One region of the Streptomyces sp. NPDC033131 genome, then DNA from elsewhere that is predicted to be linked to it. Evidence: riboswitches for the same ligand, from Rfam matches in the RefSeq annotation. Region 1 holds a riboswitch; each other region holds the start of a gene.
The links. A riboswitch is a leader RNA that binds a small molecule or an ion and turns the genes downstream of it on or off. The one in region 1 is predicted to bind cyclic di-AMP.
Positions count from the first base shown of each region.

Region 2: linked by a shared signal. The riboswitch ahead of ACZ5XS_RS28465 (M23 family metallopeptidase) and the one ahead of ACZ5XS_RS16545 (M23 family metallopeptidase) in region 1 are both predicted to bind cyclic di-AMP.
Region 3: linked by a shared signal. The riboswitch ahead of ACZ5XS_RS00395 (C40 family peptidase) and the one ahead of ACZ5XS_RS16545 (M23 family metallopeptidase) in region 1 are both predicted to bind cyclic di-AMP.
Region 4: linked by a shared signal. The riboswitch ahead of ACZ5XS_RS40335 (LysM peptidoglycan-binding domain-containing protein) and the one ahead of ACZ5XS_RS16545 (M23 family metallopeptidase) in region 1 are both predicted to bind cyclic di-AMP.

Region 1 is NZ_JBVIPA010000011.1:80,257-87,797, reverse strand. Features, by position in the region: gene ACZ5XS_RS16560 (DUF6126 family protein) at 1-111, shown strand, start outside; gene ACZ5XS_RS16555 (tyrosine-protein phosphatase) at 116-913, opposite strand; gene ACZ5XS_RS16550 (alpha-galactosidase) at 1,095-3,167, shown strand; cyclic di-AMP (ydaO/yuaA leader) riboswitch at 3,475-3,634, shown strand; gene ACZ5XS_RS16545 (M23 family metallopeptidase) at 3,637-4,650, shown strand; gene ACZ5XS_RS16540 (DUF6250 domain-containing protein) at 4,924-5,640, shown strand; gene ACZ5XS_RS16535 (SGNH/GDSL hydrolase family protein) at 5,786-6,571, shown strand; gene ACZ5XS_RS16530 (TetR/AcrR family transcriptional regulator) at 6,737-7,348, opposite strand; gene ACZ5XS_RS16525 (glutamate dehydrogenase) at 7,473-7,541, opposite strand, start outside.
Region 2 is NZ_JBVIPA010000025.1:115,171-122,711, forward strand. Features, by position in the region: gene ACZ5XS_RS28455 (M16 family metallopeptidase) at 318-1,667, shown strand; gene ACZ5XS_RS28460 (M16 family metallopeptidase) at 1,664-3,052, shown strand; cyclic di-AMP (ydaO/yuaA leader) riboswitch at 3,268-3,434, shown strand; gene ACZ5XS_RS28465 (M23 family metallopeptidase) at 3,448-4,233, shown strand; gene ACZ5XS_RS28470 (GntR family transcriptional regulator) at 4,468-5,163, shown strand; gene ACZ5XS_RS28475 (HPr family phosphocarrier protein) at 5,290-5,571, opposite strand; gene ACZ5XS_RS28480 (bifunctional acetate--CoA ligase family protein/GNAT family N-acetyltransferase) at 5,749-7,541, shown strand, end outside.
Region 3 is NZ_JBVIPA010000001.1:89,652-97,192, reverse strand. Features, by position in the region: gene ACZ5XS_RS00405 (M23 family metallopeptidase) at 1-805, shown strand, start outside; gene pcrA (DNA helicase PcrA) at 873-3,359, opposite strand; cyclic di-AMP (ydaO/yuaA leader) riboswitch at 3,737-3,890, shown strand; gene ACZ5XS_RS00395 (C40 family peptidase) at 3,899-5,077, shown strand; gene ACZ5XS_RS00390 (hypothetical protein) at 5,112-5,726, opposite strand; gene ACZ5XS_RS00385 (hypothetical protein) at 5,828-6,181, opposite strand; gene ACZ5XS_RS00380 (C40 family peptidase) at 6,677-7,541, shown strand, end outside.
Region 4 is NZ_JBVIPA010000054.1:16,970-24,510, forward strand. Features, by position in the region: gene ACZ5XS_RS40310 (ABC transporter substrate-binding protein) at 1-991, shown strand, start outside; gene ACZ5XS_RS40315 (carbohydrate ABC transporter permease) at 988-1,989, shown strand; gene ACZ5XS_RS40320 (carbohydrate ABC transporter permease) at 1,986-2,855, shown strand; gene ACZ5XS_RS40325 (LacI family DNA-binding transcriptional regulator) at 2,891-3,919, shown strand; gene ACZ5XS_RS40330 (HAD family hydrolase) at 4,023-4,835, shown strand; gene ACZ5XS_RS40335 (LysM peptidoglycan-binding domain-containing protein) at 4,839-5,579, opposite strand; cyclic di-AMP (ydaO/yuaA leader) riboswitch at 5,585-5,747, opposite strand; gene ACZ5XS_RS40340 (CocE/NonD family hydrolase) at 6,029-7,541, opposite strand, start outside.

The DNA.
Region 1 (7,541 bases):
GAGGAGAAGTTCCCCCGCGCCCTGTGGGTGCGCCTGATCATCTACCTGGCGGTGGGGCACCTGTTCGCGGCCTTCATCTACCTGCTGTTCGCCCTGGGGGCCAAGCAGTGAGCGGTCAGTCGAGCAGCCGCTCCCGCAGCCGCTCCCGGATCTCGGGCGTGACCCCGAGCCCCTGCTCCAGGTATGGCTCGACGCCGCCCCAGGTCTCCTCGATGGTGTCGAAGGCCGTCGCCAGATACTCGGCACGCGCGTCGAACAGAGGGCTGAGCAGTTCCATGACCTCGGGGGAGTAGGCCGAGGCGGCGCTGCTGCTGCGGCGCACCTTGTAGCGGCGGTGCCTGGCGTTCGACTTCAGGTAGTCGGCGACGATCGCCTCCCGCTCCACACCCAGGGCGAGCAGCGTCACCGCTATCGACAGCCCGGCGCGGTCCTTGCCCGCAGCGCAGTGCATCAGCACCGGGACGCCGTCCTCGGCGAGCGAACGCAGCACCCGGGAGTGCTCGCCCGTGCGCTCCTTGATGAGCATCCGGTACGACGCGATCATCCGCTGCGCGCCCCTGTCGTCGGAGAGCAGCTCGCGCAGCTGGTCGAGGTCGCCGTCGCGAACCATCTTCCAGAACTCCGCGCCGTCCGCCGGGTCGCTCAGCGGAAGGTTCACATTGCGCACGCCCGGCAGCTCGACGTCGGGACCCTCGAACTTCTGGTCCGCGGCATTGCGGAAGTCGAAGATCGTGTGCAGCCCCAGGGATGCAAGGAACGCGGAGTCCTCCTCGGTCGCGTGCGCGAGGTGACCGCTGCGGAACAGCACGCCGTGCCTGACGCGCCGTCCGTCCACCGTCGGCAGCCCGCCCACGTCCCGGAAGTTGCGCACTGCTGCCAGCTGCGGTTCTGTCGACGGGACCTGCTGCGTCACGAAAGCTCCTCCCACTCCGTCCCGCCGACGCGGCTCGGCGACGGGCACCCACTCGACGATACGACATGGGTTCCTGAGGCAATGAGTTGTCCACAGGCGTTGCACCGAGGGCGCACGGACCTTGATGATGTTGCTGCTTGAGCGCACCTGTTCGGGCCTGTTCGAATCTGTGAGGGACTGCATGCTGGAGATCGCCGAGAACGGCCGCACATGGCTCCTGTCCGGGCCGACCAGCAGTTACGCCGTCCACCTCACGGCCGACGACGAGCTCCTGCACCTGCACTGGGGACCACGGATCGCCCTCGCCGACGCCGAGGCGCTCGCCGTACGTCCACTGCCGGACTACTGGCCCTTCGAGTCCCCGCTCGACGGCCGCGAGGAGTACCCCGTCGAGGGCGGCCCCCGCTTCGTCCGGCCCGCCCTGTCGGTGCGCACGGAGGAGGGGCGCGGCACCGAGTGGTCCTTCGAGGCGTACGAGCGTGCCGAGGAGGACGAGCTGCGGCTGCGGTTCCGCGACGGCGGGCTGGCGATCACGCTGCATTACCGGATGCGCCACGACGTCGTCGAGCGCTGGGTGACCCTGGACAACGACGGGCCGGCCCGGGAGCTCCTGCGCGCCGACTCCGCAGTGTGGACCCTGCCCGACCGCGACGGCTGGCGCCTGTCCCAGCTGCACGGCCGCTGGGCCGCGGAGTCCCGGCTCGTACGCTCCCCCCTGACCTACGGTGAGAAGGTCATCGGCAGCCGCCGTGGCCACACCGGACACCAGCACCTGCCCTGGGTGGCGCTCGACACCGACGCGACCGAGGAGCGCGGCGAGGTCTACGGCTGCGCCCTCGGCTGGTCCGGGTCCTGGCGGATCGCCGTGGCCCAACTCCCGGACGCGCGTGTGCAGATCACCGGCGGGGCCGGATACGACGACTCCGGCCTGCTGCGGCTGGCGGCGGGGGAGTCCTTCACGACGCCCGTCTTCGCCGGCCTGTTCAGCGACGGCGGCTTCGGCGGGGCGAGCCGCGCCTGGCACGCCTACCAGCGCGCGTATGTGATCCCGGACGCGGACCAGGACCGGCCGGTGCTGTTCAACTCCTGGGAGGCCACGGAGTTCGACATCTCCGAGGAGCAGCAGGGAGTGCTGGCGCGGCGGGCCGCGGCGATGGGCGTCGAGCTGTTCGTCGTCGACGACGGCTGGTTCGGGGCCCGCACCAGCGACCGCGCCGGGCTCGGCGACTGGCAGCCCAACCCCGACCGCTTCCCCGGCGGTCTCAAGCCGCTCGGCGACTACGTCCACGCCCTCGGTATGCAGTTCGGCATCTGGGTCGAGCCGGAGATGGTCAACCCGGACAGCGAGCTGTACCGGGCCCACCCGGACTGGGTGCAGTACCAGCCGGGACGAAAGCGGACGGAACTGCGCAATCAACTCGTCCTGAACCTCGCGCGCGAGGACGTCCAGGAATACCTCTGGGGGCAGCTCCACGAGCTCCTCTCCAGTGCCCCGATCGACTACGTGAAGTGGGACTTCAACCGCTGCTTCACCGACGCGGGCTGGCCCGGCGAGCCCGATCCGCAGCGCCTGTGGGTCGACCACGTGCACGCGCTGTACCGCCTGTTGGACCGGCTGCGGGCCGCCCACCCGGGCGTCGCCTTCGAGTCCTGCTCGGGCGGCGGCGGCCGCATCGACCTCGGTGTGATGAGCCGTACGGACCAGGTGTGGACCTCGGACAACACCGACCCGCTCGACCGGCTCGCCATCCAGCACGGCTTCAGCCAGATCCACCCCGCCCGGGTCATGGCCGCCTGGGTCACCGACAGCCCCAACACCCAGCTCAACGGCCGGGTCAGCTCGTTGCGTTTCCGCTTCGTGAGTGCCATGGCCGGGGTGCTCGGTGTCGGCGGAGACCTCGCCGAGTGGACCGAGGAGGAGCTCGCCGAGGCCCGTGACTGGGTGGATCTCTACAAGGAGATCCGCCCGCTCGTGCAGCGCGGCGACCTCCACCGGCTGCGGCCCCCGGAGGGCGGGCTGAGTGCGGTGCAGTACGTGCTGGGCGACGAGGCCGTCGTCCTGGCCTGGCTCCAGGCCCAGCGCCACGGCGAGCCCGTACCGGCGCTGCGCCTGCGAGGCCTCGACCCGTCGGCATCGTATGAATGCCGCGAAACGGGCGAAGTTCACCGAGGAGCCGTACTGCTGCATCACGGACTGCGGACAGGGCTGCGCGGTGACCTCGATGCGATGGTTCTCCGCCTCCGTCGCATCTAGGGCTTTCTGCCCGAATTGGCGCCTTCATTCCAACTCCATCTGGAATTAAGGCGCCTGGGGAGGCCGCACGTGAGGAGCGTCATATTCGTGACCGTGCGTCGCCCGTCATGTTCACGTAATCAACATGGTTCACAAGGGTGTTTGGTCAAAAGGCCAGTCCCCATTGCACTCAGTGTGACGGGGAATTCTCTCGGGTGACCAACAGAAACGCATTCAAACGCAACCACTTACTTGTCCCTTTGCGTCTTGGTCGCTTACGTTCACCTCCGATCCGGACGGACGCCCAATCCTGCCGCCGCCCGGAGCCCGCACACAATCACCCGTACACGGCAGGAGCGGGGGACCCACAGGTAGAACCGCCTGTTCCGGTCTCCGGAACGGCTAGGGGTTAAGTCGTACTTCGGTACGGCCGGGCATCTCCAGTCCGCACCCGACAGCTCACCTCGCAGGCGCCGGAGAGGAATTCGCCATGCCCGCGAAGGGTAAGCACCGCCGACCGAAGTCCCAGCGCTTCACTCGCTCCATCGCCGCCGCCGGAACGGGCGGCGCCGCACTTGCCCTCCCGCTTCTCGGGGCCACCGGCGCACACGCCGCCACTGCGCAGTCCGTCTCGGAAAAGGCCGTTGAGTCGTCCGTTCCGGCCACCGTGACAAAGGTGGCCGAAAAGGCGGCGGCCGAAAAGAAGGCCTCTGCGCAGACCGCGGGCACGAAGACGTACTCCGTGCAGACCGGTGACTATCTCGCGAAGATCGCGGACGAGCAGGATGTCAGCGGTGGCTGGAAGAAGCTCTACGCCGACAACCGTGAGGCCGTCGGCGACGATCCGTCGCTGATCCACCCCGGTCTGAAGCTCGCGATCGGCAAGAAGGCCACGACGAGCACGCCCAAGTCGACGGATCCCTCGGGCTCTTCGTCCTCTTCGTCGAAGTCCTCGAAGTCCTCGAAGTCCTCGAAGTCGTCGACTTCGGCTTCGTCGTCCGATTCGTCGGATTCGACCGCGTCGTCGAAGTCCTCTTCCTCCTCGGCGAAGACCGAGTCGGCCGCCCAGAGCGCCGACACCGCCGCCGCCCCCAGCGGCTTCAGCACCCCGGTGAGCGGTGCCGGCGTCGGCACCGCCTACCGCACGGCGGGCAGCATGTGGTCCAGCGGCTACCACACCGGCGTCGACTTCGTCGTCCCGACCGGCACCTCTTTGAAGGCGGTCGGCGCGGGCACCGTCGTCTCCGCGGGCTGGGGCGGCGCGTACGGCAACCAGGTCGTCGTCAGGCTCGCCGACGGCTACTACGCCCAGTACGCCCACCTGTCCTCGCTCTCCGTCTCCAGCGGCCAGTCGGTGACCGCCGGCCAGCAGCTCGGCCTCTCCGGCGCGACCGGCAACGTGACCGGCCCGCACCTGCACTTCGAGATCCGCACCACGCCGGACTACGGCTCGGACGTGGACCCGGTCGCCTACCTCCGCTCGAAGGGTGTCGCCGTCGGCTGACGCTCTTCTTCCGGCGCCCTGAGGGTGCCCCGCACGCCACCGAAGGCCGGACCCCGATCCCCGGGTCCGGCCTTCGGTGTGTCCGGCCTTCGGCGTGTCCGCCCTTCCTTGCCTTCCTTGCTCATGATCACTTCGTTGCGGTCTTGTGGCAGGGGTGCCCGGAGCGTCGACAGTGAGGGGAGTGAGAGGACACAGTGAACTCCGCAGCGGTGCAAGCGCTTTCTCCGTCTGTGCCGAAGTCCTCGATCACCCTCCCGGAAGGAGCAGCCTCCCGTGACGACCACGCGAAGAGCCTTCGGAGCTCTCACCGCGGGCGCCGCCCTGGCGGCCCTCGCCCCCGCGACCGACGCGAGCGCCACGCCTCGTCAACGCCGGCTGATCGCCCACGACGACTTCCGCCGCGGGCTCGGCCAGTGGGCGGTGGAACTCGAGAAGGGCGGCACCGTCACCGCCGCCCGCGGGATCCTGGAGGTCGACGTGCCCGCCGGCGCGACGGTCTGGTTCACGAAGCGGCTCGAAGGGCCGTACGTCCTGGAGTACACCGCCACGCCGGTGTCGGCGGGCGGGGTCAACGACCGGGTCTCCGACCTCAACAACTTCTGGAACGCCGTCGACGTCCGTTCCCCCGACGACCTCTTCGCCGTCCGGCGGGGCGGGGCGCTCGCGGAGTACGACTTCCTCAAGACGTACTACGCCGGCTACGGAGCCAACACCAACACCACGACCAGGCTGCGCCGCTACGTCGGAGAGGCGGGCGTCCGGCCGCTCGTGTTCGACTACTCCGAGCCGCTGCTCGTGCCCAACGAGCCGAACCGGGTCCGGATCGTCTCCGACGGTTCGCGCGTGAGGTGGTGGAACAACGGGCGGCTCGTCTTCGACTACAGCGATCCGGAGCCCTACACGAGCGGGCACTTCGCCTTCCGGACCACCTGGAGCCATTTCCGGATCAGCGGGTTCCGGGTATGGCGGTTGCCCACGCAACAGCGGTGAGAGCAGGGCTATTCCTGCTTTGACCAATCCTTGAAGAGTGGCTTATCTCACCGCCCGTCAACCCATTCCTACGGTCGCGTAGCTCACATCCCAAGGGGAATCATGGGCCGACGTGGCAGACGATTCGAAGAGTGACAACAGATCAGTGATCGGGTCGTACGTGGCGGTGGGGGACAGCTTCACCGAGGGCGTCGGCGACCCCGGCCCCGACGGGTCGTTCGTCGGCTGGGCCGACCGGTTCGCGGTCCTGCTCGCGGACCGGCGGCCCGAGGGCGACTTCAGGTACGCGAACCTCGCGGTCCGCGGGAAACTGCTCGACCAGGTGGTGGAGGACCAGCTTCCGCAGGCCCTCGAAGTGGCCCCGGACCTGGTCTCCTTCTGTGCCGGCGGCAACGACATCCTGCGGCCCGGCACCGACCCCGACGAGGTCGCCGAGCGTTTCGAGCGGGCGGTGGTCCAGCTCACCGCCGTCGCGGGCACGGTGATGGTGACGACCGGGTTCGACACCCGTGGCGTGCCCGTCCTCAAGCATCTGCGCGGCAAGATCGCGACCTACAACGGACATGTGCGGGCCATCGCCGACCGCCACGGCTGTCCGGTGCTCGACCTGTGGTCCCTGAAGACCATTCAGGACCGGCGGGCCTGGGACGGTGACCGGCTCCACCTGTCGGCGGACGGGCACACGCGCGTGGCGCTGCGCGCGGGGCAGGTCCTCGGCCTGGAGATCCCGGCCGACCCGGACCAGCCCTGGCCGCCGCTGCCGCCGCGCGGCACGCTCGAGGTCCGGCGGGACAACGTGCACTGGGCGCGCGAGTACCTGGTGCCGTGGATCGGCCGCCGGCTGCGCGGGGAGTCCTCCGGCGACCACGTGATCGCCAAGGGCCGACTGTCGCCGGACGACATCAAGACGCGGATCGCTTCGGTGGCGTGAGGGCGTGAGGGCGTGAGCCTGTGCGTGAGGGCTTGAGGGCTTGAGGGCTTGAGGGCTTGAGGGTGACCGGTGCGGCCGGCGTGCGGGGGCGCGGCCGGGCGCTCGGCTCATGCGGCCGCGGCGCGCCGGGGCGTGGTGGCCCACGCGGGCGGGGGCGTCGGTGCCCTACATCGTCAACGCCTCCCGGGCCAGCCCCAGTTCCCGGGCCAGCGCCTCGTCCACCCACTCCTGCGCCCGTGACCGCGAGACCGCGCCCGAGTACGACGTGAGCTGTACGGCGAGCCCGTCCAGCAGGGCCGTGAGGCGCAGGGCCGTGCCGCCCGGGTCGGGGCAGTGGAACTCACCCGCTGCCACGCCCTCGGCGATCACCTCGGCGAGGGCGGCCTTCCACCGCCGGTCGAGGTCACGGGTGACGTCCTGGAGCGCGGGCTCGCGCAGCGCGGCCGCCCAGCCCTCGATCCACAGCCGCCAGCCCTTGGCCGGGCCGGTCGGGGCGTACCAGCGCACCGCCGCCCGCAGCCGGCGCAGCGCCGTGGTGCGACGGCCCAGCAGCTTGCGCAGGCGGCCGAGGTCGTCCTCGGCCGCGTACGTGAACGCCGCGGCGACCAGCTTCTCCTTCGTGGAGAAGTGATAGAGCACCAGTGCGTTGCTCACGCCGAGCGCCGAGGCCACGTCGGCGATCCTTACCGCCGCCACGCCCCGCACCTCGATCTGCTCGATCGCGGCCCGCAACAGCTCCGCGCGCCGCTCCGCCACGCTCAACCGCACTCTCGCCACGCGGTCACCCTAATCCGTGGTGCCGTGGCGCGCCGGGGCGGAGGTCGTTTCCCGGCCGGGACGTCCATGGCCGGTCATGCCCCCCCCTGACAGGACCGCTCGCGCCGGGGAACGGGGGCCGCGCCTACCGGTACCACGCGAACCGTTCGGCGATCACCGGCAGGCGGTCCGCGACGATGGCGTGCGCTGCCGC
Region 2 (7,541 bases), on a different contig from region 1:
CTCAGCCCTGCGGGCCTGTGCGCGCTCGACCTCTCGACATCGACGCGTCCCTTCGGCTCACTCTTGCTGAAGCGTGAACGGGATCTGACGCGACCATTGTGGACCGCGGCACTGACAGTGCGGGCCGGGGCCCACCGTCGGCCGCCCGGCCCGGGATGGGCGGGCGTCTGACCGCGATTGCCCGCAGGCTACGCGATCTCGCTGACGGCGTACGTCGTCCGGGAACTTCGCGGACCGTCCGCACGCTTGCATACAGTGGCAGGACCGGCAGGAAAACCGCGGTTTCAGCGACCGCGACCGCGATGGAAGGGACGTACATGCCCATGGGTCACACGGCCACAGCACAGGCAGGCTCCGGCGGCCTGACAGCGACCGAGCACCGCCTGGCCAACGGGCTGCGCGTGGTGCTCTCGGAGGACCATCTGACCCCGGTCGCGGCGGTGTGCCTCTGGTACGACGTCGGCTCGCGCCATGAAGTCAAGGGTCGTACCGGCCTTGCTCACCTTTTCGAGCACCTCATGTTCCAGGGATCCGGCCAGGTCAAGGGCAACGGCCACTTCGAGCTGGTCCAGGGCGCCGGCGGCTCGCTCAACGGCACCACCAGCTTCGAGCGCACCAACTACTTCGAGACCATGCCCACCCACCAGCTGGAGCTCGCCCTCTGGCTGGAGGCCGACCGCATGGGCTCCCTGCTGGCCGCCCTCGACGACGAGTCGATGGAGAACCAGCGGGACGTCGTCAAGAACGAGCGCCGGCAGCGCTACGACAACGTTCCCTACGGCACGGCGTTCGAGAAGCTGACCGCCCTCGCCTACCCGGAGGGCCACCCCTACCACCACACCCCGATCGGCTCGATGGCCGACCTGGACGCGGCCACCCTGGAGGACGCGCGCGCGTTCTTCCGCACGTACTACGCGCCGGGCAACGCCGTCCTGTCGGTCGTCGGCGACATCGACCCGGAGCAGACGCTCGCCTGGATCGAGAAGTACTTCGGGTCCATCGCACCGCACGACGGCAAGCCCGTGCCCCGCGACGGCTCGCTGCCCGACGTCATGGGCGGCGAGCTGCGTGAGGTCGTGGAGGAGGAGGTTCCCGCGCGCGCGTTGATGGCCGCCTACCGGCTCCCGGAGGACGGCACACGCGCGTGCGACGCGGCCGACCTGGCGCTCACCGTCCTCGGCGGAGGCGAGTCGTCGCGCATCTACAACCGGCTCGTACGACGTGACCGCACCGCGGTGGCGGCCGGCTTCGGCCTGCTGCGGCTGGCCGGGGCGCCCTCCCTGGGCTGGCTGGACGTGAAGACCTCCGGTGACGTCGAGGTGCCGGTCATCGAGGCCGCCATCGACGAGGAGCTCGCCCGGTTCGCCGAGGAGGGCCCCACGGCCGAGGAGATGGAGCGCGCCCAGGCCCAGTTGGAGCGCGAGTGGCTGGACCGGCTCGGCACCGTCGCGGGCCGCGCCGACGAACTGTGCCGCTACGCCGTCCTGTTCGGCGACCCGCAGCTCGCCCTGACCGCCGTACAGCGCGTGCTGGACGTGACGGCGGAAGAGGTCCAGGAGACCGCCAAGGCACGCCTGCGCCCCGACAACCGCGCCGTGCTCGTCTACGAGCCGATCGCCACCGAAGCCCCCGCCGACCAGGACGAGAACGAGGAGGCGGCCCGGTGACCGAGCTCGCCACGATGGAATTCCACCCCCAGCCCCAGGCGGGCGACGCCAAGCCCTGGGCCTTCCCGGAGCCCCGGCGCGGGACGCTCGACAACGGCCTGACGGTGCTGCGCTGCCACCGCCCCGGCCAGCAGGTCGTCGCCGTCGAGGTGATCCTGGACGCGCCCCTGGACGCCGAACCGGCCGGCCTGGACGGCGTCGCCACGATCATGGCGCGGGCCTTCTCGGAGGGCACCGACAAGCACTCCGCCGAGGACTTCGCCGCCGAGCTGGAGCGCTGCGGCGCAACCCTCGACGCGCACGCCGACCATCCCGGCGTACGGCTCTCCCTCGAAGTCCCGGTCTCGCGTCTGGAGAAGGCGCTGGGCCTGCTCTCCGACGCCCTCAGGGCGCCCGCGTTCGCGGACAGCGAGGTCGAGCGGCTGGTGCGCAACCGCCTCGACGAGATCCCGCACGAGCTGGCCAACCCGTCCCGGCGGGCCGCCAAGGAGCTCTCCAAGGAGCTCTTCCCGGCGACCTCGCGCATGTCGCGCCCGCGCCAGGGCACCGAGGAGACCGTCGAGAACATCGACTCCGCGGCCGTGCGCGGCTTCTACGAGAAGCACGTCCGCCCCGCCACCGCCACCGTCGTGGTCGTCGGCGACCTCACCGGAATCGACCTCGACGCGCTGCTCGGTGACACCCTCGGCTCCTGGACCGGCTCCTCAGCCGAGCCCCGCCCCGTGCCGCCGGTGACCGCCGACGACGCCGGCCGGGTCGTCATCGTGGACCGCCCCGGCGCCGTCCAGACGCAGCTGCTCATCGGCCGTATCGGACCCGACCGGCACGACCGCGTGTGGCCCGCCCAGGTGCTCGGCACGTACTGCCTGGGCGGCACCCTCACCTCCCGCCTGGACCGCGTCCTGCGCGAGGAGAAGGGCTACACCTACGGTGTGCGGGCGTTCGGGCAGGTCATGCGCTCCGCTCCGGACGGTACGGGTGCCGCGATGCTCGCCATCAGCGGCTCCGTCGACACTCCGAACACCGGACCCGCCCTCGAGGACCTGTGGACGGTGCTGCGCACCCTCGCCGCCGAGGGGCTCACCGACGCCGAGCGCGACGTCGCCGTGCAGAACCTCGTCGGGGTGGCCCCGCTGAAGTACGAGACGGCGGCGGCGGTGGCGAGCACGCTGGCCGACCAGGTCGAGCAGCACCTGCCGGACGACTTCCAGGCGACGCTGTACCAGCAGCTCGCCGCGACGGGCACCGTCGAGGCCACCGCGGCGGCCGTGAGCGCCTTCCCGGTCGACCGGCTGGTGACCGTCCTCGTCGGGGACGCGGCGCAGATCAAGGAGCCCGTGCAGGCCCTCGGCATCGGCGAGGTCACCGTCGTGTCCGCGGAGTAGCCGCCCGCGCGCAGTGGAGGCGGCGCACGCGCGCGGCCAGGGGCCCTGGTGACTGAAGAGTCGCCAGGGTCCCCGCATGTCCGAATTGAGGGAGAGGTTGCCTGTCTGCCCTGTGGCATGCGCTACAAAAGCCGTGATCCGTTTGGGGATTGAAAGTTGCCGCGTTTAGCGTCATGCGGGCTGTTCGTCAGGCAGTGCGCCGCAGCCGCGGCACCGGACAGTCATCGCCGAGTCCCCGCATGGCGCGAGCCAGGGGAGCCGGGGACCCAAACCATAAGTCCCTGGGGTGAATCGGACGCCCGCGCGTATCGCGAGGGGGTCCGTAGGAGACCTTCCTGCTCCGAACCCGTCAGCTAACCCGGTAGGCGAGAAGGAAGGAAAGGACCAGCCACCACATGGCGTTCACCTGCGCCACCGGGAAGCACCGGCGTCCCAGTCGGATGAAGCGCACCACCGCCCGTGCCGCCGGCGTCGCGGCCCTCGCCACCACCGGCGTCATCGGCACCCTGGCCGCCCCCGCGCTCGCCGCCGAACCGGCCGTAGAGAAGACCGGTCTCACCCCCGTCATCACCATCGGCGACTCGGTCGCCGACCAGATCGACGCCCAGGCGGCCGCCCAGAAGCAGGCCGCCGAAGAGGCGGAGGCGCAGCGGCAGGCCGAGGAGGCCGCGCGCACGAAGGCGGCCGCCGCTGCCAAGCAGGCCCTCGCCGAGGCCAAGCAGGCGCGCGAGGTCGAGGAGCGTGCCGCCCGCGAGGCCGAGCGCAAGCGCCTCAACTCCTACGTCTCCCCGATCTCCGGCTCGTACATCTCGACCGGCTACAAGGCCGGCGGTGGCGTCTGGTCCTCCGGCAGCCACACCGGCGTCGACTTCCATGCCGCGAGCGGCACCTCCGTCCACGCGGTCGGCTCCGGCACGGTCGTCGAGGCGGGCTGGGGCGGGTCGTACGGCAACAACGTCGTGATCAAGATGAACGACGGCACCTACACCCAGTACGGTCACCTGTCGTCCCTCGCCGTCTCCGTCGGTCAGTCGGTCACCCCGGGCCAGCAGATAGGCCTCTCGGGCGCCACCGGCAACGTCACCGGGCCGCACCTGCACTTCGAGGCCCGCACGACCCCGGAGTACGGCTCGGACATGGACCCCGTCGCCTACCTCCGCTCGCACGGTGTGAACGTCTGACGCCCGCACGGCGTGATCGTCCGACGCCCGCGCCCGTGATCGTCTGACGACCACGGCTCCGCGTCCCGAAGCCCCGGTTCACCGAGCCGGGGCTTTCGGTGTATCGGACGCCCGTCTGTCCAAAAAATATCCATGGATTCCGGCCCGCCATCGGAAATTCCCGCTGATTGCAATAGAGTCGCTGAACACACGTCAATCGTCGACGTTTCACGGGGATTAAAGCGGAGGTCGGTCATGCGTATTCCGGCGCACTCGGTATGCACGGCGATCCGGGACGACATCGTCGCGGGTGTCTACGAGCGCGGCAGCCGGCTCACCGAGGAACTGCTCGCGCGCCGCTACGGCGTCTCGCGCGTCCCCGTACGGGAGGCCCTGCGCACGCTGGAGGCGGAGGGCTTCGTGGTGACCCGGCGGCACGCGGGCGCGTGCGTCGCGGAACCCACCGAGCAGGAGGGTGCCGACCTGCTGGAGATGCGCATGCTCCTGGAGCCGCTCGGCGCCTCGCGGGCCGCCCAGCGGCGCACCGAGGCCCATCTCAAGGTGCTGCGCGGGCTGGTGCGGCTGGGCCAGGAGCGGGCCAGGCGGGGCAACAGCGAGGATCTGCGCTCTCTCGGGAGCTGGTTCCACGAGACGCTCGCACAGGCTTCCGGCAGCGCCGCGATGACCTCGATGCTGACCCAGCTGCGTCACAAGATCGCCTGGATGTACGCGGTGGAGGCGCCGGCCAACCCCGTCGAGTCGTGGGCGGAGCACGGCGCGATCGTGGACGCGGTGGCGCGCGGCGACAGCGAACGTGCGCGGGCGCTCACGGCGCTGCACACGGAGCGCGCGACGACGGCGCACCGGCTGCGATTCGCCGGCGGCGCAGAGCGGCCGGACCGTGTGAGGAACTCGCAACATCCCGTAAACATGACGGGCCTGCGGCATTAACACGAGCACCGTATACAAAGAGCAGATAATTCGCGGGGGATTATTTCTGCTGCCCGTCAACGGGAAATGCGAAGGGCTCGCCCGATAATTCGGACGAGCCCTTCGCCGTACCCTTTAATCGGATGCTCAGACGGTCTCGGGAAGCTCCTCGAGCCCCTCGGAGACCAGCTTCGCCAGACGGTCGAGGGCCACGTCCGCGCCCTCGGCGTCGGAGGCGAGGACGATCTCCTCGCCGCCCTGGGCGCCCAGACCGAGGACGGCCAGCATGGAGGCCGCGTTGACGGGGTTGCCGTCGGCCTTGGAGATCGTCACCGGGATACCTGCGGCCGTGGCGGCCCGGACGAAGATGGAAGCGGGGCGGGCGTGGAGACCCTCGGCCCAGCCGACGTTGACGCGGCGCTCAGCCATGTGATGCTGCCCTTCGGTGTATCAGGTTGTCTAGACCAGTTTCCCACATCGTGAAGCATGCCCGGAGCGGTCCTTCGTCCCGCCCCGGTGTGTCGTCGGACCGCGGCCTCGGTCCGGCTGACGTCCTCCACAGACTGCCTCGCGCCGTTGTCGTACGCGAGCCGTACTCTGGGGCCCATGCAGACCTCGTCGGACCGGCACGAGTACCCCGCCCACTGGGAAGCCGACGTGGTGCTGCGCGACGGCGGGACCGCGCGCATCCGGCCCATCACCGTCGATGATGCCGATCGCCTCGTCAGCTTCTACGAGCAGGTGTCGGACGAGTCGAAGTACTACCGCTTCTTCGCGCCCTACCCTCGTCTGTCCGCCAAGGACGTCCACCGCTTCACGCACCACGACTTTGTGGACCGGGTGGGACTCGCGGCCACCATCGGCGGCGAGTTCATCGCCACCGTACGCTACGACCGCATCGGCGCCGGGGGCATGCCCGCCTCGGCCCCGGCCGACGAGGCCGAGGTCGCCTTCCTGGTCCAGGACGCGCACCAGGGGCGCGGAGTCGCCTCCGCCCTCCTCGAACACATCGGGGCCGTCGCACGCGAGCGGGGCATCCGCCGCTTCGCCGCCGAGGTGCTGCCCGCCAACACCAAGATGATCAAGGTGTTCCGGGACGCCGGATACACCCAGAAGCGCAGCTTCGAGGACGGCGTCGTCCGCCTGGAGTTCGACCTGGAGCCGACGGACCGCTCGCTCGCCGTGCAGTACGCGCGCGAACAGCGCGCCGAGGGGCGGTCCGTGCAGCGGCTGCTCATGCCCGGGTCCGTCGCCGTGGTCGGCGTCGGCCGTACGCCCGGCGGCGTGGGCCGCAGCGTCCTCGACAACCTCAGGGACGCCGGGTTCACCGGCCGGCTGCACGCCGTGAACAAGGCACTGCCCGAAGGGCAGAAGGAACTCGCAGGGGTGCCCGCCCACCGGTCGGTTCGGGATATCGACGGGCCGGTCGACCTCGTGGTCGTCGCCGTTCCCGCGGAGCACGTCCCAGAAGTCGTCGAGGAGTGCGGCACGCACGGTGTGCAGGGGCTGGTCGTGCTCTCGGCCGGGTACGCCGAGAGCGGGCCCGAGGGGCGCGAGCGGCAGCGTGAACTCGTCCGGCACGCGCGCGCGTACGGCATGCGGATCATCGGACCGAACGCCTTCGGCATCATCAACACGTCGGCGGACGTACGACTGAACGCCTCGCTGGCTCCCCGGATGCCCCGGCCGGGCCGGATCGGGCTGTTCTCCCAGTCCGGCGCGATCGGCATCGCCCTGCTGTCCCGACTGCACCGGCGCGGGGGCGGGGTCACCGGGGTCACCGGCGTGTCGACGTTCGTGTCGTCCGGCAACCGGGCGGACGTCTCCGGCAACGACGTCCTTCAGTACTGGTACGACGACCCCGACACCGACGTGGCGTTGATGTACCTGGAGTCCATCGGCAACCCGCGCAAGTTCACGCGCCTCGCACGGCGTACGGCGGCCGCGAAGCCGCTGGTCGTGGTGCAGGGCGCCCGGCACGGCGGAGCGGCCCCGCAGGGGCATACGGTACGGGCGACGCGGTTGCCGCACGCCACGGTGTCCGCGCTGCTGCGGCAGGCCGGGGTGATCCGGGTCGACACGATCACCGAGCTGGTCGACGTGGGGCTGCTGCTCGCGCGCCAGCCGCTGCCCGCGGGAGCGCGGGTGGCGATCCTCGGGAACTCCGAGTCGCTGGGGCTGCTGACGTACGACGCGTGCCTTGCCGAGGGACTCAGGCCGTTGCCGCCGCTGGACCTGACGACGGCGGCGTCGCCGGAGGACTTCCACGGGGCGTTGTCCAGGGCGTTGGCGGACGACGCGTGCGACGCCGTCGTGGTCACCGCGATACCGGCGGTGGGGGAGGGGTATCCCGGCGACGCCGCGTTGGCGGAGGCGCTGAGATCGGCGGCCGAGCGGGT
Region 3 (7,541 bases), on a different contig from region 1:
AGTCACCCCGGCAGCCGCACCGGCCACGGCGCCCGCCCCGTCCTCGCGGGCCGCCGCCCGCGGCGCGTCCCGCTCCCGCCGCCGTACGCCCCCCAAGCGCTCGGCACTGCTGACGGTGGCCGTGCCCTCGGCCTGCGTCATGAGCGTCGCGGGGATCGCCGCCGCGTCGGTCAGCGCGCTGGCCGACGACAGCAGCGACACGTCGACGACCCTGGCGGACGCGACCGCCGTCAAGCCCTCAGCGGCGAACAACAAGCTGGACACCCAGTTGCAGAGCCTGTCCGCAGGCGCCGACGACTTCGCCGACCGGGCCAGCCGTACGCAGGAACGTATCGACCTCAAGGCCCAGCAGCTCGCCGAGAAGAAGAAGGCGGCCGCGGAGGCCGCACGCAAGGAGCGGCTGCGGCCCAAGTACGCGCTGCCGGTGGCACAGCACGGGCTCAGCGCCTACTACGGCCAGTCCGGCATCAACTGGATGTCCGTGCACACCGGGATCGACTTCCCGGTCTCCTACGGCACGACCGTGATGGCCGCCACCGACGGCACCGTGCGGACGCAGTGGAACAGCGCGTACGGCAACATGATGATCGTGACCGAGAAGGACGGCACGGAGACGTGGTACTGCCACCTCTCCAGCTACCGGGTCGCCTCCGGTACGACCGTCAAGGCCGGCGACCCGATCGCGTACTCCGGCAACTCCGGCAACTCGACCGGCCCGCACCTGCACTTCGAGGTACGGCCGGCGGGTGGCTCGGCCATCGACCCGCTGCCGTGGCTGCGCAGCCACGGGATCGACCCGACGTAGGCCCTCGGGGGGCCCGCCACGGGCCACCCCCTCGGACCGACCGCCCACCGCCTCCTGGGCCCGTCTCCTACAGCTTCTCCACCGGTGCGTACCGCAGCAGCAGCCGCTTCGGCTTGGTGTCCCCGAAGTCGATCGTCGCCTCGGCGTTGCCGCCCGTGCCCTTCACACCCACGACCGTGCCGAGCCCGAACTGGTCGTGTGTCACCCGGTCCCCGACCGCCAGCGACACGGTCGGCTTCTCCGAGGTCCGTCGGGTGGCGAAGCCGGACGCGCCCGAGGCCGACGAGCGGGAGCGGGACGACGACAGCGAGGCCGCCACCCCGGACGCCGGACCGGAGGACATCGGCGCCATGGCACCCGTGCGCTTCCAGTCGACGTGCTGTGCCGGGATCTCCTCCAGGAACCGCGAGGGCGGGTTGTACGACGGCTGCCCCCACGCGCTGCGCATCGACGACCGGGTCAGGTACAGCCGTTCCCGTGCGCGCGTGATGCCGACGTACGCCAGGCGCCGCTCCTCCTCCAGCTCCTTCGGCTGACCGAGGGAGCGCATGTGCGGGAAGACGCCGTCCTCCATGCCGGTCAGGAAGACGACCGGGAACTCGAGGCCCTTGGCGGTGTGCAGCGTCATCAGGGTGATGACCCCTGAGCCGTCCTCGTCCTCGTCGGGGATCTGGTCGGAGTCGGCGACGAGCGCGACCCGCTCCAGGAACGCGGAGAGTCCGCCCGGGGCCTCGCCCTGCTCGGACTCCTGCTCGAACTCCAGCGCCACGGCGGCGAGTTCCTGGAGGTTCTCGATGCGGGTCTCGTCCTGCGGGTCGGTGGAGGCCTGCAGTTCGGCGAGGTAGCCGGTGCGTTCGAGCACCGCCTCCAGGACGGTGGCCGGGGCCGCGCCGGACTCGACGATCGTACGGAGGTCCTCCATGAGGGTGTTGAACCGCTTCACGGCGTTCGTGGAGCGCGCGGCCATGCCGTACGCCTCGTCGACCCGCTTGAGCGCCTGCGGGAAGCTGATCTTCTCGCGCTGGGACAGGGCGTCGATCATCGCCTCGGCGCGGTCGCCGATGCCGCGCTTGGGCACGTTCAGGATCCGGCGCAGCGGTACCGAGTCCTCCGGGTTGGCCAGCACCCGCAGGTAGGCGAGGACGTCCCGGACCTCCTTGCGCTCGTAGAAGCGGACGCCGCCGACGACCTTGTAGGGCAGGCCGACGCGGATGAAGATCTCTTCGAAGACACGGGACTGGGCGTTCGTGCGGTAGAAGACGGCGACGTCTCCCGCCTTCGCGTCGCCCGCGTCGGTGAGACGGTCTATCTCGTCGGCGACGAACTGCGCCTCGTCGTGCTCGGTGTCGGCGACGTAGCCGGTGATGCGCGCGCCCGCGCCCGCGTTGGTCCACAGGTTCTTGGGGCGGCGGGACTCGTTGCGCTCGATGACGGCGTTGGCGACGGTGAGGATCGTCTGGGTGGAGCGGTAGTTCTGCTCCAGGAGGATCGTCGTCGCGTCCGGGTAGTCCTCCTCGAACTGGAGGATGTTGCGGATGGTCGCCCCGCGGAAGGCGTAGATCGACTGGTCGGCGTCGCCCACCACGCACAGTTCGGCGGGTTGGAGGTCGTCCTGGCTGGGCGGTACGTCCACCGGGTGCTCGGAGGTGCCGACGAGTTCCCGGACCAGGGCGTACTGGGCGTGGTTGGTGTCCTGGTACTCGTCGACGAGGACGTGCCGGAAGCGGCGGCGATAGTACTCGGCCACGTCCGGGAACGCGCGGAGCAGGTTGACCGTCGTCATGATCAGGTCGTCGAAGTCGAGGGCGTTCGCCTCGCGCAGCCGTGACTGGTACATGGCGTAGGCCTGGGCGAGGGTCTTCTCGAAGCCGTCGGTGGCCTGGGCGGCGAAGTCCTCCTCGTCGATCAGCTCGTTCTTCAGGTTCGAGACCTTGGCGCTGAAGGACTTCGGCGGGAAGCGCTTGGGGTCGAGGTCGAGGTCACGGCAGACGAGCGCCATCAGACGCTTGCTGTCGGCCGCGTCGTAGATCGAGAAGGAGGAGGTGAAGCCGAGCTTCTTGGACTCCCGCCGCAGGATCCGCACACACGCGCTGTGGAAGGTCATGACCCACATCGCGTTCGCGCGCGGGCCGACGAGCTGCTCGACGCGCTCCTTCATCTCGCCCGCGGCCTTGTTGGTGAAGGTGATCGCGAGGATCTGGCCCGGATGCACGTTCCGCTCGCCCAGGAGGTGGGCGATGCGGTGGGTGAGCACCCGGGTCTTGCCGGAGCCGGCGCCGGCCACGATGAGCAACGGGGTGCCCTGGTGCACGACCGCGGCGCGCTGGTTCTCGTTCAGCCCGTCCAGGAGGGCGGCCGCGTCCACCACCGGGCGCGGGGCGCCGTCACGGTAGTACGCGTCCCGGTCCGGCGGCACGTCGAACTTCCCGCCGAACAGATCGTCCGGAACCGGCTCCGGTACGTGATCGTCCTCGGGGGGTGGCGGGTGTTCCTCCTCGTGGGCCCGGGGGGCCTGGAGGTTCGCCAGGAAGCTGTCGTCAAAGAGGCTGCTCATCGCTCTCCGAGTCTAGGGCGCCCCACTGACAGCCCGCCGCCGCCCCGAGAACATCGCCTGATTCGGCGGGCGCCGTGGCAGAAAGGCTCGCAGAGTGGGCGGGACAGGCGACTTACCGTCCGCAAGGGTGTCATTACGGTCCGCGATCAGGGCGGTCGAGCCGATGGGCCACCGATGGATCGCCTGCCGAAATACGCGTATACCGGAGCAGACCACTCCGGATTGATCACGGTATGCGGCAACCTGACCCGAGGTCACGAAAATGTATCGGGCATATCGAACATCAACCTTCACAGGGGCCACACCAGTTGGCTACCGTGCCGGGCAGGCCGTACGACCCCCTCCGGCGAACGTCGCCGGGCCGCGCGGCCTCCGCCGAGTCCGACGCGCCGCCGCGCGCCCGGAGCCGGGGACCCACCGACCTTGGGGTGAATCGGCCCGCGTCCCTCCGGGGAAGGGCCGTAGGGCAAACCTTCCTAACCACCCGCCCGAACCCGACAGCTAACTCGGTAGGCGGAACGTGGAAGGAGTCGCCTCCCTTGGCGTCGCACCGCAAGTCGCGTCCTTCGGGCACGCGCGTAGCAGGTATACGGACCCCCGCCCTTGCCACGGCCGCCCTCACCTCCGTGGCCCTGCTGTCCCAGACGGCCAACGCCGTCCCGTCGGCCGACGACAAACCGAGCCTCGAAGAGGTCGAGAAGAAGGTCGACGACCTGTACCGGCAGGCCGAGTCGGCGACCGACAAGTACAACGCGGCCGAGGAGAAGACCGCCAAGCAGCGCACGCGCGTCGACACTCTCCTCGACGACGTCGCCAAGCGCACGCAGAGCCTCAACGAGGCGCGGGAGGAACTCGGTTCCTTTGCCGCCGCGCAGTACCGCAGCGGCGCCTCCACGCCCGACACGGCGACCTTCCTGCTCGCGGACTCCCCGCAGGACTACTTCGACCAGACCCAGTTGATGGGCCGGCTGACCAATCGCCAGAAGGGCGCGGTCGACGACTACGTCACCGAGCAGTCCGCGACGATGAAGAAGCGCCAGGAGGCCACCGAGAGCCTTCGCACGCTCACCGAGTCGCAGGGCGAACTGAAAACCGCCAAGGCCACCGTCCAGAAGAAGCTCGCCGAAGCCCGGACGCTGCTCTCCCAGCTGACCGCCGAGGAGAAGGCACGGCTCGCGGCGATCGAGCAGAGGAAGCAGCAGGAGGCCGCGGCCAAGGCTGCGGAGCTGGCGCGACAGCAGGCGGCGGAGCAGAAGGCCCGGGAGGAGGCGGCGGCTCAGCAGGAGGCGAACGACAGCTCGTCGAGCTCGTCCCCCTCGACCTCCCCCTCGACGTCCACCGCCACGGACCCGTCGTACGCCACCAAGGCCGCGAAGGCGCTCGCCTTCGCCCGCGCCCAGATCGGCAAGCCGTACGTCTGGGGCGCCACCGGCCCGGAGTCCTACGACTGCTCCGGCCTCACCCAGGCCGCCTGGAAGGCCGCCGGCGTCGACATCCCGCGCGTCACCTACGACCAGGTCAACGCCGGCACGACGGTCTCCCTGTCCGCCGCGCAACCCGGTGACCTGGTCTTCTTCTACGACGACATCACCCACGTCGGCCTCTACATCGGCAACGGCATGATGATCCACGCCCCGAAGCCGGGCACGTACGTCCGCGAGGAGTCGATTTTCTACGACGGTGAGTCGTCGATCCACAGCGTGGTACGGCCGGCCTGACAGGACGCCGCCCGGACGCGGGCGCGGGCCCTGGTCAGTGACCTCCCTGGTTCTCGACACAGGGCCCCGCTCCCGGCTGGGGCTCGGCGTAAACGCCGTGCACCCGGCCGGTCAGCTCGTCCTTCGTCACCCGCCCGGACACGCACACGACGCCCGTGTAGACGGCGTAGTAACCGTTTCCGACGGAGACGCCATGCTCCTCGCCGCAGCCGACACGCAGCAGTGCCGCCGCCACGCGCTGGTCACTGAAGCGGCCGAACTCCCCGGAGCCGCCTTCCTTCCGGACCTTCGCCAGCTCCGTGAGGATGAGCTCGGCCGACGCCTCCCCACTGGCCTGCTGCTCCGCGCTCAGGGACGCCTGCATGCGGTAGGCGTGGTTGTCGGCGTAGTTGGGGGGCGCGTCGGCGGGTCCGTCCGGCGGGCCGCTGTCCGGGCTCGACGTGCTGGGAACGGGTGAGGAAGGCAGCGCGGTGGGTGTCTCGGTCGGCTGCGCGCACTTCGGCGGGGGCGGGTAGGAAGGCGTCGGGCTGCCCGGCCGCGCGGAGCCGGCTTCATCGGCTGCCCCGCCCTTTTGGCTGCCGCACGCGGTCATGGCGATCGCCATGAGGGAGGCGGCTGCGGCCATGGTGGCTGATCGTCTGAAGGGCATGGGCAGAGTCTCCCCGCTCGGAGCGCGGGTTGTCATGAGCGGAACTACTCAGCCCGTCACCGTGGGGGCGGTGACCTCGGCCCGGGCCCGCGACGGGGCCCTCAGGTCCACAGCACCGCGATGAAGATGTTCGCCGTGGTCAGCGCGCCGACCAGCCCGAACAGCCGCTTGTCCACCGTCTCCTCGTCCCGCTGGACGTAGACGAGCCCCAGGATCACGATCAGCAGGGCCAGCTTCACGCCGATCTTGATGTTGTTGACGGACTGGTCGTCGGCCTGGTTGAGCCCGACCAGGATGACGCCGGTGACCAGCATCGTCAGCGCCCCGTGCAGCATCGCGGGGACGAAGCGGGCGGTGCCCTGCCCCATCGCCTTCATCTGCGTGAGGAAGCCACCGAGCAGCGAGGCGATGCCGACGATGTGCAGGCCGACGAAGAGATGGATGAGTACGTCCATGAGGCCGGAGCCTAATCAGGGCCCAGGCGCCGCCCGACACCGCCCCGTCCCGAGGACGCCTCTCGCGCCCGCCTCTCCTCCCCGCCCGAGGGCCGACCGGATCTTGCATATATGCGCCCCATAGCACTCCGCTGCCCCCATAGGTCCCGATTCGACACATCGGTCATCGCTCTGCGTGAAGTGGACGGCCCCCCTGCTGGATCACGATCACATACGGTCACCCGGCGGTCAGCTGGAGGAACTTCCGTACATCGCGTTACCCCGCCGTCACTGTCGGGTTTAGCGTCCTCCACCAGGTGACCGGCTCCCCACCGCCGCCCGGACCAGGGGCGGCAGTCGGCCGCCACCGCCGAGAAGGTCCGGCGGCGGTCCGCTCCCCCTGTGCGGGTCGTCGCCGGACGCGTGACCGCCCCCGGGTGGCCGTACGTCCGCTCCGCTTGGCGTTCGTACGGAAAGGGCGGTCGTACGAGTCGTACGAAAGGACGTGCAGTCCACGTGGCAGCGCACCGCAAGCCCCGGCAACGCTCGGCCGGCGGCACCAAGGCCCGGACGGCGGCGACGATCGCCCTCGCGGGCGCGGCGACCGCGACCGGCTTCGACGGGACCGGACACGCCGAACCGCAGCTCACGCCGGCCCAGGTCCAGGCGAAGGTGGACAAGCTGTACCAGGAGGCGGAGATCGCCACCGAGAAGTACAACGGCGCGAAGGAGAAGGCGAAGGCCGCCGGGTCGCGGCTGTCGAACCTGCGGGACGAGGCGGCTCGCAGGACGGAAACCCTCAACTCGGCCCGGGACGCGCTGGGTTCCATGGCCGCCGCCCAGTACCGCGACGGCGGCCTCGACCCCGCCCTGCAACTCGCCCTCTCCGACGACCCCGACCAGTACTTGGACGGCGCCGAGTTCGCCGAACGGGCCGGAAACCGCCAGGCCTCGTCCGTGGCCCGCGTACGCGAACAGCTCCGGGAGATCGAGCAACTGCGCGGCGCCGCCCACATCGAGCTCGCCTCTCTGCAGTCCCGCCAGGCGGAGCTGAAACGCCACAAGAAGACGATCAACGGCAAGCTGGGCGCGGCCCGGCGGCTGCTGGCCCAGCTGCCCACGGAGCAGCGCGCAGGGCTCGGCGAGGGGGACGCGGCCCGCGCCTCCCGCTCGTCGACAGCCGCCCGGGACGGCCTGACGGCCCCCGGCTCAGCCACCGCTCAGGCCCCCAACTCCCGCGCCGCGGCCGCCGTCTCGTACGCCTACTCCAAGCTCGGCAGTCCCTACGTCTGGGGCGCGACCGGCCCGGACGCCTTCGACTGCTCGGGCCTCATGCAAGCCGCGTACCGCTCCGCCGGCCTCTCCCTCCCCCGCACCACCT
Region 4 (7,541 bases), on a different contig from region 1:
GCTCGCCGACATCTCGAAGTACGTCGGTGACGCCGAGGGCGACTTCGCCGCGGGCCTGTGGGACATGGTCACCCTCGGCACCGACGCGGTCTACGGCGTCCCGCAGGACTCCGGGCCGCTGATGTTCTACTACCGCGAGGACCTGTTCAAGAAGCACGGCCTGTCCGTGCCGAAGACCTGGACGGAGTTCGCCGAGACCGCGCGCGCCGCCAGGAAGGCCCTCCCGGACGCCTACCTGACCACCTTCTCCTCCAACGACCCGGGTCTGTTCGCGGGCCTCACCCAGCAGGCCGGCGCCAAGTGGTGGACGGTCGACGGCGGCGGCAAGTGGACGGTCGGCATCGACGACGCGGCCAGCCGGAAGGTCGCCGAGTTCTGGGGCGGCCTGGTCCAGGAGGGCGTCATCGACAACCAGCCGATGTACACCCCGGCCTGGAACAACGCCCTGAACAAGGGCACCCACATCGGCTGGGTCTCCGCCGTGTGGGCGCCCGGTGTGCTGGTCTCCGCCGCCCCCAAGACCCAGGGCAACTGGCGGATGGCCCCGCTGCCGCAGTGGAAGGCCGGCGACAACGTCACCGGCAGCTGGGGCGGTTCCTCCACCGGTGTCTCCACCGACTCCAAGAACGCCGAGGCCGCGGCGAAGTTCGCCCACTGGATCAACACCGATCCCGAGGCGCTGGCCGCCCTGGTCAAGGAGGTCGGCATCTACCCGGCGGCCACGAGTGGCCAGTCCGGCGACGTGCTCACCACGCCCGCCTTCTTCCCGAACCAGAAGGACTTCTACACCACGGCCGCGGAGATAGCCGCCACCACGGCCACCGCCGCCTGGGGCCCGAACGTGCAGACCGCCTACACCGCCTTCAACGACGGCTTCGGCAAGGCCACCAAGGCGAAGAAGGAGGCCCAGTTCACCTCTGCCCTCAGCACCATGCAGTCGAAGACCTTCGACGACATGAAGAAGCAGGGCTTCGAGGTGACCGAGGCATGACCAGCGCTCCGCTCAAGGGCTCCGACCGCATCACGGTCGGGCCCTTGGCGGACGGCACCGGCACCGCCAAGTCCGTCCGCCCCAGCCGCCCCCGCCGCCGTGGCCGCGGCCGCAGCGCTCCGTACTGGTTCCTGACGCCGACCCTGGTCCTGTTCGCCGCCTTCACCGTCGTCCCCATCGGGTACGCGATCTGGCTCAGCCTCCACAAGGTCCGGGTCAAGGGCATCGGGCTGGGCAAGGGCGCCCGCGAACAGGTCTGGAACGGCTTCGGCAACTACACCGAAGTGTTCCAGGACTCCGAGTTCGGCCACAGCGTGCTGCGCGCCTTCGGCTACGGCCTCATCGTCATCCCGACGATGCTCGGGCTGGCGCTGCTCTTCGCGCTGATGCTCGACACCCCGAAGGTGCGCAGCGCGCCCTTCGCACGGCTGATGATCTTCCTGCCGTACGCGGTGCCCGGCATCATCGCCGCCCTCATGTGGGGCTTCCTGTACCTCCCGGCCGTCAGCCCCTTCTACTACCTGCTGGACAAGTTCGGCCTGCCGCAGCCGGACCTGTTCGACGGCGGCAACCTGTACCTCTCCTTCGCGAACATCGCGGTCTGGGGCGGCACCGGCTTCAACATGATCGTCATCTACACCGCGCTCCGGGCGATCCCGCCGGACATCTACGAGGCCGCGCGCATCGACGGCGCGTCCGACCTCAAGATCGCACTCAGGATCAAGATCCCGATCGTCATGCCCTCCCTGGTGCTGACCTTCTTCTTCTCGGTGATCGCCACCCTCCAGGTCTTCACCGAGCCCATGGCGCTCAAGCCGCTGACCAACAGCCTCCCCTCCACCTGGAGTCCGCTGATGGCCATCTACGACAGCGCCTTCCTGAAGTCCGACATCTACGGTGCCTCCGCCACGGCGGTGGTCCTGGCCCTGGCCACCTACCTCATCTCCTTCACCCTGCTGCGCGTCTCCGACCGCTACACCCGGGAGGACCGGGCATGACCCCCCTCACCCTCACCGCCGGCAAGCCCCGCGGAGCGCGGCGCACGGCCTGGGTCCCCACCCTCGTGCTGATCCTCGGCGCGCTGTACTGCCTGGTCCCCATCGCCTGGGTGGTGATGGCGGCGACCAAGGACCGGTCGGAGCTGTTCTCCACCTTCACCTTCGCGCCCGGCACCGGCTTCTTCGACAACCTGAGCGAGCTGACCGCCTACCGGGACGGCATCTACTGGACGTGGATGGGCAACTCCGCCCTTTACGCGGGCTTCGGCGCCCTGCTGTCCGCCGCGGTCTCCGCCGGCGGCGGCTACGCGCTGGGCCGGTTCGCCTTCCGGGGGCGGGAGGTCATCTTCAAGCTGATCCTGGCCGGCGTCCTGGTGCCCAGCATCGTGCTGACCGTCCCGCAGTACCTGCTGCTGTCGAAGCTGGGCATGGCCGACTCGTACTGGTCGATGCTGCTGCCGTCCATCCTCTCCCCGTACGGCGTCTACCTGGTCCGCATCTACGCGGCCGCCGCGGTGCCCGCCGAACTCCTCGAGGCCGCCCGCATGGACGGCGCGAGCGAGTGGCGGATCTTCTCGCGGATCGCCGTACCGATGATGATGCCGGGCCTGATCACGGTGTTCCTCTTCCAGTTCGTCGCCATCTGGAACAACTTCCTGCTTCCGTACGTGATGCTGGCCGACGACACCAAGTTCCCGCTCACCCTCGGGCTCTACACCCTGCTCGCCCAGGGCGCCTCGCAGCCCGCCCTCTACACCCTGGTCATCACCGGATGCCTGCTGGCGATCATCCCGCTGATCGCGCTCTTCCTGGTGATCCAGCGGTTCTGGTCCCTGGACCTGCTGAGCGGCTCGGTCAAGGCCTGAGGCATCCGCCGACCCCACCGTCACGAACGAGGAACATGACCACCAGCGCCAACGGACGCCGCCGACCGCCCACCATCCACGACGTGGCGCGGGAGGCCGGCGTGTCGCGGGGCACCGTCTCCCGCTTCCTGAACGGCGGCCACTACGTCTCCCCGGCCGCCCGCCGGGCGGTCGAGTCCGCCATCAGGAAGACCGGGTACGTGGTCAACCGGCATGCGCGCAGCCTCAGTACGGGACGTTCGGACTCGGTGGCCTACCTCCTGACCGAGCCGCAGGAGAAGTTCTTCGAGGACCCCAACTTCAACGTGCTGCTGCGCGGTTGCACCGAGCACCTCGCCCGGCACGACATCCCGCTGCTGCTGATGCTCGCCGCGACCGACGACGACCGCCGCCGTGTGACCCGCTACATCACCTCGGGCCACGTCGACGGCGTCCTGCTGGTCTCCAGTCACAGCGGGGACCCGGTGGCCGCCGAACTGCGCGCCGCCGGAATGCCGTTGGTGGCCTGCGGCAAGCCGATGGGTCTCGGCTCCCGGGTGAGCTACGTGGCGGCCGACGACCGCGACGGGGCCCGGGAGATGGTCCGTCACCTCCTCGGCAGCGGCCGCCGCCGCATCGGCATGATCACCGGCCCGCTGGACACCCCCGGCGGCACGGACCGGCTGGCGGGCTACCGCGAGGTGCTCGCCGAGGCGGGGCTGCCCTACGACCCGGCGCTGGTGACCGAGGGCGACTACCGCCGCACCGGTGGCGAGCAGGCGGCCCACCGGCTGCTCGCCCAGGCCCCCGACCTGGACGCGGTGTTCGTCGCCTCCGACCTCATGGCCCAGGGAGTCGTCAACGCACTGCAGCAGAGCGGCCGTTCGGTCCCCGATGACATCGCTGTCGGCGGCTTCGACGACTCTCCCGCGGCGACCGCCATCACCCCCGCCCTCACCACCGTCCGTCAGCCCTTCGAGCGCATCAGCGCCGAGATGGTCCGCATGCTGCTCGCGCAGATCGCGGGGGAGGACACGTCGGGAGTGATACTGCCCACGGAACTGGTGGTACGGGACTCCGCGTGAGCGCGCCAACTGCCGTAACCGGAGCAGGCGTCAACGCATGTGAAGGCTGTAGCCGTCCGGTTCGCGTCGAGTCGCCGGGGCGTTCCATCCGTATTCTCTGATCATGGCCGCACCCACCGCATATTCACTCATCGCCACCGACCTGGACGGAACGCTGCTCCGAGGCGACGACACCCTCTCCGACCGGTCGCTCGCCGCGCTCGCGCGGGTGGCGGCGGCCGGGGCCCGGCATCTGGTGGTGACCGGCCGCCCGGCGCCCAGAGTGCGGCCGCTCCTCGACGACCTGGGCAGCGAGGGGCTCGCGGTGTGCGGGCAGGGCGCGCAGGTGTACGACGCCGGCGCGGACCGTCTGCTGTGGTCGGTCACCCTGGACCGGGAGCTGGCCGAGACCGCGCTCGGCAAGATCGAGGCCGAGATCGGCCAGGTGTACGCGGCCGTCGACCAGGACGGCGTGGACGGGCTGACCCTCATCGAGCCGGGCTATCTGATGCCCCACCCGACCCTGCCCGCGGTACGGGTCGGGCGGCGCGACGACCTGTGGAGCGCGCCCATCAGCAAGGTGCTGCTGCGCCATCCCGATCTGTCCGACGACGAGTTGGCGGCCACGGCCCGCGGAGTGATCGGCTCCCTGGCGACGGTCACCATGTCGGGTCCCGGGACCGTCGAACTCCAGCCATGCGGCATCACCAAGGCGACGGGCCTCGCCCTGGCCGCCGACCATCTGGGCCTCGGGCCCGAACACACCATCGCCTTCGGGGACATGCCCAACGACATCCCCATGTTCGACTGGGCCGCGCACGGCGTCGCCATGGCCAATGCCCACCCCGAACTCCAGTCCGTGGCCGACGAGATCACGTCGTCCAACGAGGACGACGGCGTCGCCGTCGTCCTCGAGAGACTGTTTCCGCTCCGGTAGGGCTCAGTACGCCCCGAAGACGTTGTCGATCGAGCCGTACCGCGCGGCCGCGTAGTTGCAGGCCGCGGTGATGTTCGCGACCGGGTCGTACGGGTCCCACGACGTGCCGTCCACGTGGTAGGCCTGGAAGGTCGGGTCGATGGTCTGGAGCAGGCCCTTGGACGGGGTGCCCGCGGCGGCGTTGGAGTCCCAGTTGTTGATGGCCTGGGGGTTGCCGGACGACTCGCGCATGATGTTGCGGTGAATGCTGTCGTACGAGCCCGGAATTCCCTTCTGCGCCATGATGTCCATCGCTTCGCGGATCCAGCCGTCGAGGTTGTTCGCGTACGTCTTGACGGAAGCCTGGGTGGCCTGGGTGGCCTTGGCCGCGGACTGGGCGGGCTTCTTGGCGGGCGTGCTCGTCTTCTTGGCCGTTCTGACCGTCAGGTCGACACCGGTGTGGATCAGCCGGGGGTTGTCGCCGATGACCTCGCGGTTGTCCTTGTAGAGCTGCTGCCAGCCGCCGGGGGTGTCGTACGTGTCCGCGATGTCGTAGAGCGTGTCGCCCTTGACCGTGGTGTACGTGACGGACTTGACCTGCGCTGCGGCCTGCGCGGCGGCGGGGGCCTTGGCCGGCTGCGCGGCGCTCGCGGTGGTCGCGCTCAGGAGCGGGAGGGCGAGGGCGGCGATGCCTGTGCCGGCTGTGACGACGCCTCGGGTGAACGGGTTGGTGCGGGGGCGGCTGTGCTTGCCTCGTGCGGCCATGGCGCTGTTCCTCTCCGGCGCCTACGAGGTGAGCTGTCGGGTTCGGGCGGGAGCTGCCCGGCCGCGTCGCCGTGAGGCGGCGCGACTTCACCCCTAGCCGTACCGGCGTGAGCCCGGAACGGCGACTTACCTGGTTCCCCCGCTCCTGCCGTGCGGTGATGGTCGATGAGTGTCCTGTTGGGCGGCGGCAGGATTAGGCGTCCGCCCGACAGGCCCGGAACGTATGCGAGAGCACATGTCCGTAACAAGTGGCGGAATCACACATCGACCTGTTGACCTTGGTCTGAGGCATATGGGGCGCTTGATCCTTTGCGGTTGCCAAGACTCAACTGGCGCACCGCGCAAGGCGGAAAGCGGGCCGGTGGCGCCGGGGCCGAAAACGGGCGCGAGTGACCCAACTCACGCGCGTTCGCAAGGGTGTCAAATCGGGCAATGAGCCCAACTCGTAGTCAACCGGCCGTCCGTGGGATCCGCTTCTCCCAGGTCCGGTGGAAGACCACCTCGCCGCCGTCCGTGCACACGACCTCGTTTGAGGTGAAAAAGCCCGTTTCATCACATCCGAGCTCCGACCGGGTACGGACCGCCGTGTCCCAGGCGAGCTCCGGGCGGTGCAACCGGACCGACCAGTCCGAGCGGGCACGGGCCGACAGCGGGTCCGACTCGTTGATCGTGTACGTCTCCAGCGCTTCCTCGGTGCATTCCAGGCCATCGGGATACACGCGGGTGCCGCCGATGGGGGTCCCCCCGCTCGAGCGAAGTCGAGAGTGGGGGAGCGGGTCGACCTCCAGTCGCCACTCACCTTTGGCCACATCGCGGACGACCAGCCGCTCCGGTCGCGGTTCGTCCAGCGTGACCGGGGAATTGACGCCCAGCGGCGCGGAGTGCTCCGGTTCCTCGAAGGTGATGCCGGTGCCCGAGGTGGTGCCGGAGCCGGATTCCCCGGTCCGCACCGGGAGTTCGAGGAAACTGCCCTCCGGGTCCAGTGTGAAGCCCGCCGCCGAGCCGGGCTGCGGCCAGATCCACGGCCAGTACGCGGAGGAGACCGAGAGGCGGATGCGGTGGCCGGCCGGGAAGGCGTGACCGATGCCGTTCAGCTCGAACTCCACGTCCTGAGTGACACCCGGCTCCCAGGGCACCACCTGGTCCCGCCCCTGCCGCGCCGACAGGTTCAGCACGCCGCGGGTGACCAGGGTCGACGAGTCGTCCGGGGCCACGTCACAGACGCGGGCGATCACCTGCCCGCGCGGCACCTCGGAGGTCAGCCTGAGCCGTACCTTCGGCCGCCCCAACACCCAGGTCTCCTCGGCGGCTTCGAACTCGAAGCACACCGACCTGCCGTCCTCCTCGCGCTGGTCGGGCGGCAGGTCGGCGTCGTTCCCGAAGGGGAGGAAACGGCCGGCGTCGATGCCCGTGTGCTGCGGGGAGCGGACCAGGAAAGGGGCGCCCTGAAGGCCGTACGAGATCGTCGTGACGTTGGGGGAGGGCCAGTCCGGCTCGCCGACCCAGCGGCCGGGAAGGGTGTCGTAGACCGTGGCCGGGGGGTGGGAGTCGGTGACGTAGGCGCGCAGGAGAGGTTCCGACATCGCGCCCGTGTCCTTGCCCTTGAGCCAGTGGTCCCACCAGCGCAGGGTCTCCTGAAGGAAGCCGATGGCCGGGCCGGGCGGCAGGCCGCGGTCCGGGTACTGGTGGGACCAGGGGCCGATCAGGCCGCGGACCCGGCCGGCCGGCAGGTGCTCCACGAGGCGCAGGACCGTGTCGCGGTACGGGTCGTGCCAGCCGCCGACCGCGAGGACGGCGGCGTCGATCGCGCCGTAGTCCTCGCAGACGCTGCCGTGGCGCCAGTAACGGTCCCGGGTCTGGTGGTCGAGCCAGGTGTGGATGAGAGGGGCGGTCTCCTCCAGGCGCTTGAGCCACATGTCCCGCCAGCCCTCGCCGACGTACCGCGGGTCCGGCGGGCGGGAG